Regions from separate parts of the Arthrobacter sp. NPDC097144 genome, predicted to be linked through region 3. Evidence: riboswitches for the same ligand, from Rfam matches in the RefSeq annotation. Region 3 holds a riboswitch; each other region holds the start of a gene.

The links. A riboswitch is a leader RNA that binds a small molecule or an ion and turns the genes downstream of it on or off. The one in region 3 is predicted to bind S-adenosylmethionine.
Region 1: it holds a riboswitch for S-adenosylmethionine, as region 3 does, so the genes downstream of both, ACIQXM_RS00775 (bifunctional o-acetylhomoserine/o-acetylserine sulfhydrylase) here and ACIQXM_RS05195 (flavin reductase family protein) in region 3, are expected to answer to the same signal.
Region 2: it holds a riboswitch for S-adenosylmethionine, as region 3 does, so the genes downstream of both, ACIQXM_RS03065 (methylenetetrahydrofolate reductase) here and ACIQXM_RS05195 (flavin reductase family protein) in region 3, are expected to answer to the same signal.

The regions. Positions count from the first base shown of each region.
Region 1 covers NZ_JBIWDW010000001.1:165,612-169,434, reverse strand. The annotation lists gene ACIQXM_RS00780 (VOC family protein) at 764-1,414, opposite strand; SAM riboswitch class IV at 1,620-1,735, shown strand; gene ACIQXM_RS00775 (bifunctional o-acetylhomoserine/o-acetylserine sulfhydrylase) at 1,804-3,120, shown strand; gene ACIQXM_RS00770 (homoserine O-acetyltransferase) at 3,168-3,823, shown strand, end outside.
Region 2 covers NZ_JBIWDW010000001.1:653,696-657,518, forward strand. The annotation lists gene ACIQXM_RS03055 (GH1 family beta-glucosidase) at 1-558, shown strand, start outside; gene ACIQXM_RS03060 (SDR family oxidoreductase) at 647-1,495, opposite strand; SAM riboswitch class I at 1,759-1,865, shown strand; gene ACIQXM_RS03065 (methylenetetrahydrofolate reductase) at 1,971-2,897, shown strand; gene metE (5-methyltetrahydropteroyltriglutamate--homocysteine S-methyltransferase) at 3,023-3,823, shown strand, end outside.
Region 3 covers NZ_JBIWDW010000002.1:323,269-327,091, reverse strand. The annotation lists gene ACIQXM_RS05205 (nitronate monooxygenase) at 1-802, opposite strand, end outside; gene ACIQXM_RS05200 (PhzF family phenazine biosynthesis protein) at 812-1,648, opposite strand; SAM riboswitch class IV at 1,754-1,872, shown strand; gene ACIQXM_RS05195 (flavin reductase family protein) at 1,929-2,435, shown strand; gene ACIQXM_RS05190 (hypothetical protein) at 2,715-3,368, shown strand; gene aspS (aspartate--tRNA ligase) at 3,479-3,823, opposite strand, start outside.

The DNA.
Region 1 (3,823 bases), on a different contig from region 3:
CCGACTCGGAGAGTGGATTGGCGCACTCGATGACGCACAGAGCCCGCCGGCGCTTTGCCTCGGTGGGAAGTTTCCGGGCAAGGTTCCGCAACGTTTCCTTGTCCAACGCCGGCAGATTCAGGGCTTGGCCTGGGCGCAGCACATGGTCCAATGCCGGCAGAGCCCGGTCGAAGGTCAGATACGCAGCCATGTCCAAGACCGTTTGGGCTCTGGAGGTGACTGCAACGCCCTCCCGGACTGTTAGCGGCTCCAGCAGCCGTCGCTCGACCCAATGGAGATCCCCGCGACGATGTCCGCGCGAGGACTCCGCCGCCAGCAGCAAAACCCCGGGTGAGCGGAGGACCACAGGCAGTCCCCAGATGACCGCTGCAGACTCTTGAACCAGAACCCGCCTGATGTGTCCCCCTTCCGCCGCCGCTCGGATACGGATGCGCTCTCGATCCCAAACCGGCAACTGCTGCCAAGCTTCGGTTCGGATATACACGCCATCGCGTACACGGGTCAGTTCACCGGCCCGGCACCGCAGAGCCAGGGAACGTCTTCCCTCGCCGTACGTATCGGCGTCGGCAGAGTAAAGGAGTTCGGGATCCATCCCTCAAGACTGGATTGCGGCAATGGTGTCCGCGAGGGACGCAGGCACGTCTGTGGATAATTCAATAACCGGGCACCATGGGAAAAGCGAGCCGTATTGGGAATTCCCGGACGCCGCGGACCGTCCGGGAATTCCCATAGCGTCCGGGATTCCCCGGAACGGCCGGAGAAACTAGATCTCGACGAGCCCCGCGGCCGTATTGAAGGTGACGGACATGATGCCGGGGGTTCCCTTGGGGGAAATCCACGTGACGCCCACGTTTTCCAGCGGTTCCTCGACGGGCGTGCCCAGCCACTGAGTGACCCGGTCAGCGGAGCCGGCAATGGTCAGCGACGCCAGCTTCACGGCTCCGGGCATCCCGGGCAGCGCTGCGGAAGGGTGCAGCGCTTCGGTGCCGTCATCCCAGCGCAGCATGTACGGCACCTGCGGGTCGGCGATCAGCCCGTTGATACCGATCTGCTGCCAGGTCAGTTCCTGGCCGTCGGGAAATTTCCGGTTGCCCGGAACGGCATTGCGGCCCAGGCGTTCTTCGAAGGGGGAGAGGTCATCCACGGCAACACACCAGCCCATCCAGCCGCCGCCGCACTCGGAGCGCTGGCGCACGGCCTGGCCGAAGGGTGCCTTGTCCGACGCCGGGTGATTCAGGGCCTCCACCACTTCAACATACTGATGGTTGGCCAGAGGCAGAATCATGTTCCGGGTTCCGAAACGGGGATGGACACCGCCCTTGACGAAGTCTGCTCCCAGAGCGGCAGCAATCCTCTCAGTCGTGGCCAAAAGACCGTCGGATTCACAGGCATAAGATACATGGTCCAAGCGCATGCGGCCCATCTTGGCACGTTGTGACTCACCTCTCGACTTAGGCGACCCTAATTTACTTGGAACACCTGCTTTCCGCGGAAATCGACAGCTTACTGACCATTTCAGCTGCTCGGCGCGCCACCCTTTCCAGGGCTCCGACACGGCAGGACATGAGCCGTCACAGACCTTGCGGGCTTGCCGCATATCCGTTTTCATAGGAGGCATAGGTCATGAGTGCCAGCAGATAGCCCCGGCTTGCTGGCCGGCAACCCTCCAACCGCGGTGGGGTGCCCCGGGTGAAGACCTGGCCCTGCGTCAACGGATTCAGGGCAAGCGCGGGTCCCACGTGGCTGCCGGTTACCTTTTCCGGCCGGAAGTCTCGGTGCGGCCCCGGTTTTAGGGAGCAAACAATGTCAGGAAACTGGTCTTTCGAAACCCGCCAGATCCATGCAGGTCAGGAGCCCGACGCCGCCACCGGCGCCCGCGCCCTGCCCATCTACCAAACCTCATCCTTCGTCTTCCCCAGTGCCGAGGCGGCAGCCAACCGGTTTGCCCTGGCCGAGCTGGAGCCTATCTACACCCGGATCGGCAACCCCACCCAGGAAGCGGTGGAGAACCGGATCGCCTCGCTGGAGGGCGGCGTCGGCGCGCTGCTGCTCGCCTCCGGCCAGGCCGCTGAAACCTTCGCCCTCCTGAACGTTGCGGAAGCGGGGGACCACATTGTGGCCAGCCCCAGCCTCTACGGCGGCACCTACAACCTGCTCAAGCACACGCTGAAGAAGTTCGGCATCGAGACCACCTTCGTGTCGGATCCCGACGACCTGGAGCAGTGGCGGGCAGCCGTGCGGCCCAACACCAAGGCCTTCTTCGGCGAGGTGGTCTCCAATCCCCGCCAGGACGTGCTGGACCTTGAGGGCGTCAGTGCCATCGCCCACGACGCCGGCATCCCCCTGATCGTGGACAGCACCCTTTCCACCCCCTACCTCATCCGTCCCTTCGAATGGGGCGCGGATATTGTGGTGCACTCGGCCACCAAGTACCTGGGCGGGCACGGCACTTCCATCGCCGGGGTCATCGTGGATTCGGGCAACTTTGACTTCGGCGCGGATCCGGAGAAGTTCCCCGGCTTCAACACCCCCGATGAGAGCTACAACGGCCTTGTCTACGCCCGGGACCTGGGCGTCAAGGGTGCCCTTGGTGCCAACCTGGCGTACATCCTCAAGGCCCGGGTGCAGCTGCTGCGAGACCTCGGTTCCGCCGTGTCACCCTTCAACGCGTTCCTGATTGCCCAGGGCCTGGAAACCCTGAGCCTGCGCGTGGAGCGGCACGTCAGTAACGCCGTCGCGGTGGCCAACTGGCTGGAAGGGCACGACGACGTCGTCTCCGTCGCTTATGCGGGACTCGAATCCAGCCCGTGGTATGAGCGCGGCCGCAAATACGGGCCGCGGGGAACCGGTGCCATTGTGTCCTTCGAAATCGCCGGCGGCATCGAGGCCGGCAAGCGTTTTGTCGACGCCCTTGACCTGCACTCGCACGTGGCGAACGTGGGCGACGTGCGCTCCCTGGTCATCCATCCGGCGTCGACCACCCACAGCCAGCTCGGTGCCGAGGCGCAGCTGGCAGCGGGCGTCAGCCCCGGGCTGGTCCGGCTGTCCGTGGGCATCGAGCACATCGACGACATTCTTGCGGACCTCGACGCCGGGTTCCGGGCCGCCAAGGGAGCGTAACGGTTAGCGTGGCGCGCCCTTCTGCGAACACGGCCGCAACCGGCTCCGTGTCCGGTCCGGCCGGGCCAGTCCTGCCGCAGCACTCCGCCCCTGCCCGGGACGGAGTGCTGCGGCACGCCCGCATCGGGGACCTGTTCCTGGAAACCGGCGGGTATCTGCCCTCCGTTTCCCTGGCCTACGAGACTTGGGGGACCCTGAACGCGGATGCCTCCAACGCCGTGCTGGTGGCCCATGCCCTGACCGGAAGCACCCATGTGGCCCGCGGCGACAGCGGTGAAGACGGCTGGTGGGATGCCCTGGTCGGCCCGGGAAAAACGGTGGACACGGACCGGTTCTTTGTCGTCGCGGTCAACATGCTGGGCGGCTGCTACGGTTCCACCGGCCCTTCGTCCGCTGACCCGCAGGGGCTGGCCTGGGGTTCCCGCTTTCCGTTTGTCACCATCAGGGACTCGGTCCGCGCGGAGGCCCGGCTGGCGGATTTGCTGGGGATCGGCTCCTGGCACACCGTGCTCGGCGGATCGCTGGGCGGGGCCCGGGCCCTGGAATGGGCGGTAACCGAACCGGAACGGGTGCGGCGCTGCGCAGTGATCGCCTGCACTGCCGCGAGTTCCGCGGAACAGATCGCCTTTGGCCGGGCCCAGCTGGAAGCAATCCGGCTGGATCCGGACTTCAACGGCGGGGACTATTACAACGGCCGGCCCCC
Region 2 (3,823 bases), on a different contig from region 3:
CCCCTGGATTTCCTGGGCATCAACTACTACTCCACCAACCGGGTGCGGATCTGGGACGGCAAGGGCGAGCGCGTCAACGCTGACGGACACAAGCCCGCCGAAGGCACCGCCTGGCCCGGCGCCGGCGTCGTCGAATTCGTCGCCCAGCCCGGCCCGTACACGGAGATGGGCTGGAACATTGACCCGGCCGGGCTGGAAGACCTGCTGGTCTCGGTGCATGAGCGCTGGCCGGATCTGCCGCTGATGGTGACCGAAAACGGCGCCGCGTTTGCGGATGAGCTGGTGACCGGGGAGGACGGCGCGCCTGCCGTGCACGACGTCGAACGCACCGATTACCTGCACCGCCACTTCGCTGCCGCGCACCGCGCCATGCAGCGCGGCGTGGACCTGCGCGGCTACCAGGTGTGGTCGTTGATGGACAACTTCGAGTGGGGCTACGGCTACTCCAAGCGCTTCGGCATTGTGCGCGTGGATTACGACACCCTGGAGCGCACCCCGAAGGACAGCGCCCTCTGGTACTCGCGGCTGATCGCCGAACGCGTGCTCCACGCAGGTTAACGCTTCCTGCCTCTGCAGGCGGTAGCGAAACAGGTGAGGGCTCCGGGGTTTCCGGAGCCCTCACTCGTCTGCGGTCCGAATCCGTGCCTTATGCGGTGGGCGGTGCCGGAACGGCCGACGGTTCGGCGGGAGCGGTGAAGCCTGCTGTGGAGGACGGCGCCTGAGCCGGTTCCGAGCTCAGTTCCACCGCCTCATTGTGGGCAAGCCCGGCGGTTTCTCCGCCGTCGGCCACGAACTCGGCGCCGGTGGAGAAGCTGGATTCATCACTGGCCAGGAACAGCACCAGGTTGGCGATCTCCCCGGGTTCGCCCATGCGGTGCAGCGCGACGTGCTGCTGTCCGCCGTCGAGCCCGTCGGTCATGGGGGTGCGCACCGCTCCCGGATGCACCGAGTTCACCCGGATCCCGTACGGGCCCAGGTCAAGGGCCACCGATTTGGTCAGCCCGCGCACCCCGTACTTGGCGGCCGTGTAGCCGGGCAGGTCCTTGTAGCCCTGCAGGCCGGCAGTGGAGGAGACGTTGATGATGGACGCTGCGGCTGAACGCTTCATCGGTTCGAGGACGGCCTTGATGCCCAGGAACACTCCGGTGAGGTTCACCGCGATGATGGTGTTCCACTGCTCCAGCGTGTAGTCCTCAATGCTGCCGAAGTTGGCGATTCCGGCATTGTTGACCAGCACATCCAGTCCGCCGAAGCGGTTTTCGGCCTCCTGCACGGCGGCCGCCCAGTCCTGGGGATTCGTTACGTCCAGGTGCACATAGGCGCCCGATGCCCCGTTGCCGGCACCGAGGCTTTCGGCCAGTGCCTGGCCTTCCGCGTCCAGCAGGTCACCGATAACCACGCGTGCCCCTTCATCGGCAAGGCGCCGGGCTGCCGCCGCTCCGATGCCCCGCGCTCCCCCGCTGATCAAGACCGTTTTTCCGCTGACTCTTCCCATTGCGTTCTCCCCCATATGTTGGACTGTCCGGATGTTGGGCTGTCCCGTCATCCAACTACAGGCGGCGGGGGAAGTCACGGGTGTTCTTCGGTCCGGGAGCACCGTTTTCCGGGCGAAAGATGCTGCAGCCGGCAGCCCCGGTATGTGACGCACTGTGGCGCGTGTGTCGTTCATGACGCGCCCCAGGGATTTGTGGCGCAACACTCTGACGCATCAGGTGCATGGATTGCCACCGTCCCTGCAGGCCCCTAGATTGGACCCACCACCCATCCAGAGCGGCTGAGAGATCTGGCTCGTTGACGCCGCAGCAACCATCTTTTCCCTCCTCCGGAGGCTGAATTGAACGGTGCTAACGCCAGGACCGATGGAGCCTTGCCCGTGACACCTGTCAGCGCAATACCCTGCCGCTCGCATGGCCAGCCGGTTTTCCCGGCAGCCCCTGCGGCACTCCCTCGGCACGGACCGAGGAGCCCGAATGACCCTGTCAGTGCCTGCCGCCGTTCCGCCGGCGTTGTCCTACGAGCTGTATCCGCCCACGAGTGCCCGGACCGAAACCGCTGTGATGCGCGTTATCGAGGAGCTGGCCGGCACCTGTCCGGACTACGTTTCGGTGACCTACAACGGCAGCCCGGAACGGCGCCAGGCCTCGGTCCGGCTGCTTGAACACCTGGTGCACGCCACCCGGCTGCGGCCGCTGGGGCATCTGACCTGCGTCGGTGAAACCCGCGAGAGCCTGTGCCTGCTGGTAACCCGGCTAGTGGGGCTGGGCGTGCGCGGCGTGCTGGCGATGCGCGGTGACCTGCCGGCGGATCCCGGCGCCTTCCGGGGCGAGCTGCCGTTTGCCCGGTACCTGGTGGAGCTGATCAGGGACATCGAGGACCAGCATTCCGCAACGCTGGCCGGCGGCCGGATGGCTGTTGGCGTGGCGGCCTATCCCAACCGGCATCCGGAATCGCCCTCCTTCCAGCATGACATCGAGGTGCTGGTCTCCAAGGAACGCTCCGGCGCCAACTTTGCCATCAGCCAGGTGTATTTCGACCCCGCCGACTATGTCCGGCTGGTCACCGCCGCACGGGCCGCCGGCGTCACCATTCCGATCATTCCCGGCATCATCCCCATGTCCAGCTCCGCCCGGCTGCAGCGCCTGGCCCGGATGACCGGAGTGCATCCGGATCCTGCCCTGCTGCACCGGCTGGAGCTGGCGGGTTCGGACGCCGAGCGGCGCCGGATCGGCGTGGACGCCGCCGTTGCACTGGCCCGGACAGCGTTCGACGACGGGGCGCCGGGCCTGCACCTGTACACCTTCAACGAGGCCCGTGCCTGCGTGGAAATTGTCGAAGCCCTCAATCTTCCGGCCTCGCGCGGGGTGCCGGGTGAAACGCGCGGCGCCCGCTCCGCCTGACGGCCTTCCCGCCTGACAGCCCCCTCCCCCTTTTTCCGCTCTTTTCCGACCACTCCACACCACCGCATATCCACTTCAGACCACCGCACATCCATCGCGAATCCACCGCACATCAGGAGACAAACATGACCGCCGTCAGCATCTTCCCCGCCGCCACTGTCCTGGGCTACCCGCGGATCGGCCCCAACCGTGAACTCAAAAAGGCCCTCGACGCGCACTGGAGCGGCGCCATCAGCGAGCAGCAGCTCCTCGAGGACGCCCGGGCCCTGCAGGACCGGACGGTCAACCGCCTCGTGGAGCTCGGCCTGAATGCCGCCGACTCCTCCATTCCCGCGGACTTTGCCCTCTACGACCAGGTCCTGGACACCACCGCGGCACTCGGCGCCCTGCCGTCCCGGTTCGCTGATCTGGCCGGCGGCGACGGCGCCGTGAGCACCGCAGCTTCCTTCGTCCTCGCCCGGGGCAGCGGCGAACGCCCGCCGCTGGAAATGACCAAATGGTTTGACACGAATTACCACTTCCTGGTGCCGGAAATCGGCCCGGAAACCCCCTTTACCGCCGTCGCGCACCAGCTCGCGGACACCATCCGCCGGCACCGGGCCAACGGTGCGGTGCTTCGCCCGGTCCTCGTGGGTCCGGTGACGTATCTGCTGCTGGCCAAGGCTGAGGACGGCGCACCCGCCGGCTTTGACCCGCTGGACCGGATTGACGACGCCGTGGCCGCCTATGCAGGCATCCTCGGCCAGCTGGCCGCGGCCGGCGCCGAGTGGGTCCAACTTGATGAGCCGGGCCTGGTCACGGACAAGGGCGGCGCGCTGGCAGCCCCGGGCGGGCTGGTGGAACGGGTGTACCGGACCCTGGCGGGTATTCCCCGGGCAGCCGTCGCGGGCCCCGCCGCCGGAAACCCCGCAGCCGGAAACCCCGCC
Region 3 (3,823 bases):
GGGCAGTCCGGTGCACCGCCGAGGTGCCTGCCTCATTGGCCAGCAGCAGCAGGGTTCCCACCTGAACCGCCGAGGCTCCTGCGGCGAGGGCAGCGGCGGCATCGTGCCGGGTGGAAATTCCGCCGGCAGCCACCAGCGGCAGCGGGCAGGCTTGTCGAACCTCATCCAACAGGTCCGTCAGTGAGGCTTCTCCGGGTGTCTTCCCGCTGTCCAGGGTTCCGCGGTGTCCGCCGGCCTCCGGACCCTGCACACACAGCAGGTGCGCACCCGCTGCTGCAGCGGCTCTGGCCTCCTGTTCGTTGGTGACCGTGACCACGGTGCAGATGTCCTGTCCGGCAAGCTCCGCGAACACATCCGGCCCCGGCAGCCCGAAGGTGAAGGACACGGCGGGAACCCGTTCCCGCAGGACCAGCTCCAGTTTGGCCTGCCAGCAGTCGTCGTCCTGCGGATCGGGAAATCCCGGTTCGGGGATTACTGTTCCGGCCGGACCCTCCTGTGCCGCGGCGGCCAGGGCCTCGCGGTAGGCCAGCGAGGCCGCGAGCTTACCGGCCTGCTTCTCCTGCGACGTATCGGCATACGTGTTGGCATGATCGGGCACAAAGATATTCAGGCCGAAAGGCCGCCGGGTCAGTTCGCGGGTCCGGGTGATCTGACCGCGGACAGCGTCGGGACTCTTGTACCCTCCAGCAAGGAATCCGAGCCCTCCGGCGTTGCTGACCGCTGCGGCCAGCTCCGGCGTGGAGGGTCCACCGGCCATCGGCGCGCCAAGGACCGGAAGCGACAGCGAATTCAGGGTGAACATGGTTCCGGCCTAGAGCGTCACGGTGCCGTCGATGCAGGTGACCGTGGATCCGCCCACCCAGATTTTGCCGTCGCGCGTGAAGACCCGCACCCGCCCGGAGCGCTGGACGGCAGTTCCCTGCGTGACGACGTAGCGGTCCGGCGCCAGATTCGCTCCGATCAGCCACTGGGCCAGGCCGGCGTTGAGGCTTCCCGTCACCGGATCCTCGGCAACGCCCAGTCCCGGCACAAAGGCACGCACTTCAAAGTCCGTTTCAGCATCCGCCGGCTGCGCTCCGATCACGCCCACGCGCAGGTTGCCCATGACGGCAGGGTCCGGTGACAGACCCAGGACAGTCGCGGCGTCGGGCAGCAGGAGTCCGAGCCAGCCGGGTCCGTTGTCAATCCAGTTGGAAGCCAGCACCTGTCCCGGTTCCAGGTGCAGGGCCCGCCGCGCCTGGTCCAGGATTTCTTCCTCCAACGGACCCGAGCGCTGCAGCGGCGGGGCGGCAAACGCGGCGATGCCGGCATTGGCGTGCAGCGTCACCAGGCCGATGCCGCACTCCTGGACGACGACGTCGGGATAGCGGCGCTTGGCCCCGGTTTCCAGCCAGGCGTGGCAGGTTCCCAGGGTCGGATGTCCCGCGAACGGGAGTTCCCCGCCCGGGGTGAAGATCCGCACCCGGTAGTCGGCGCCGTCCACCGTGGGCGGCAGCACGAACGTTGTCTCGGACAGGTTGGTCCACCGCGCGAAGGACTCCATATCCGCGTCGGTGAGGCCCTCCGCTTCCAGCACCACCGCCAGGGGGTTGCCCAAATACGGTTCGCTGCCAAAAACGTCCACCTGTTTAAACCACCGCTGTCTCATGGTGAAAACTGTATCCCTTCGGTTGCGGGAGTTTTATGAAGCGGAGTTTTACGAACTGTGGCGGGGGTTTGCGCCTCGGTGCAGCCGGGCCTACCGTGGAACCAGAATCATGAGTCCCAGCCACAGGCCCTGGCCGGCTGGGCGGCAACCCTCTCGCCGTAGCGGGGTGCTCCAGGTGACGATTCGGCCGCCGGTTCTTCCAACCGGTCCGGCAAGTACCGCGTTTCGCTGCCGTGCTGGTCACGGCCGCCGGGCGCTTGAGGCAGAGGACCTTTTCCGCATGACGCTCACAACCGACCTTCAGCCGGCCGCCCTGCGCCGGGCCTTCTCCCGATTCCCCTCCGGCATTGCCGCTCTGTGTGCCGTGGTGGACGGCGAACCGCAGGGCATTGTTGCTTCCTCCTTCACCGTGGGCGTTTCCATGGATCCGCCGCTCGTGCTGTTTGCCGTGCAGAACACGTCCCGGACCTGGCCGCTTCTGCGGGGCGCAGCCAGGATCGGAGTCTCTGTCCTGGGTTCCGGGCACGAGGGCATCTGCCGGCAAATTGCGTCCAAGTCCGGTGATCGTTTTGCCGGCCTTAGCCTGCACACTGACGACTCCGGCTCCCTGTTCCTGGACCGGGCTGCCCTGTGGCTGGAATGCTCCGTGGAGAACGAAATTCCCGCCGGAGACCATGCCGTGGTGCTGCTGCGCGTCCACGGCCATGCCGCCCATGACGATGCCCGCGAGCCGCTGGTCTTCCACGGCTCAGCCTTTCGGCATCTGGGCGTCCCGTCCTTCGCCTGACTTCACGCGGCACCACCGTTTTGGGAAATTCCGGCCACTTTGGGAAATTCCGGCCGCTGCGGACCGTCCGGATTTTCCCAAACCGCACGAAATCGGACCTGATATTCCACGGGTTTATGACAGCGGCCGTCCGTTACCAATCCTTTACATTTGTAGCCGGGGCCACTATCGTTCTTCGGATTACTTCGGAAGGAAGTAGCGGAGATGGCCAGAAACAGAAATGCCAATGGAACATCACGGAATAAGGCAAGGCCCGGCAGCGCGTCGGATTTGCCGTTTATGCAGAAGGCCCTGCTTCCCGCAGCGGCGCTGGGCATGGTGCTGACAGGGTGCAGCGCCCAGGAGGAGCCCGAGGCCGTTTCCTCTCAACCGGCCACATCGGCGGCCACTGCCGAGGAGACCGCCACGGCGTCCCCCTCAGCCCGTTCTTCCAGCCGGAGCAGCATCGGCGTGGAAGTGCCCCCCGGAAGCACGGAGCCTCCTGTCCCCAATGACCCGGCCATGACGGCACTGTTCCGGGCGGACAATCCCATCAGTCTTGAGAGCTACTTCCAGCAAAACCCCAAGTGGCGTCCACTCAACGCCGACCTTGTACTCGAGGAACGCGGCACCGGGAGGAGTACCTTCGATCTGCCCCGGGTGGAACCGGGGACCAGCTTCAGCGTGTTCCTCACCTGCAACCAGCCCGGGGATTACAGCATCGAGGTCCTGGACGCTGGTTCTGGCCCGGTTACCGCTGCCAGCAGCAACAACTGCAATTGGCCGGTTCTGACGTCTTTCGAACACATCGTCACACCCGATCAAACCCCGGCATCCATCACAGTGGACGGCCCGGACGGAGATTACTGGCTTGTTGTCTACAATTTGCCGGTCCCCACTATGGCGCCCGAAACGTCCATGGGGCCCGCAACTACGGCACCCGCACCGGGCTAAAAAAGGCTGTCGGAATAAATTACCGAGAATTACCGGCGCGCAGAAACATGAAAGTGCCCGGCCGCATCAACGGCCGGGCACTTTCATCATTCTGGAATCCTGCGAAAGACCTAGTCCTTCTTGGCGTCGTCCTTCTTGGCCTCAGCCTTCTTCTCCGGCTTGAAGTCCACGCCGGCTTCCTTGCGCTGCTGGGCAGTGATCGGAGCCGGTGCCTGGGTCAGCGGGTCGTAGCCGCCGCCGGACTTCGGGAAGGCAATGACGTCGCGGATGGACTCGCTGCCGGACAGCAGGGCAACCACGCGGTCCCAGCCGAAGGCGATGCCGCCGTGGGGCGGTGCGCCGTACTTGAAGCCCTCAAGCAGGAACCCGAACTTCTCCTGTGCGTCCTCCTGCGAAAGGCCCATGACCTTGAAGACGCGTTCCTGTACGTCACGCTGGTGGATACGGATGGAGCC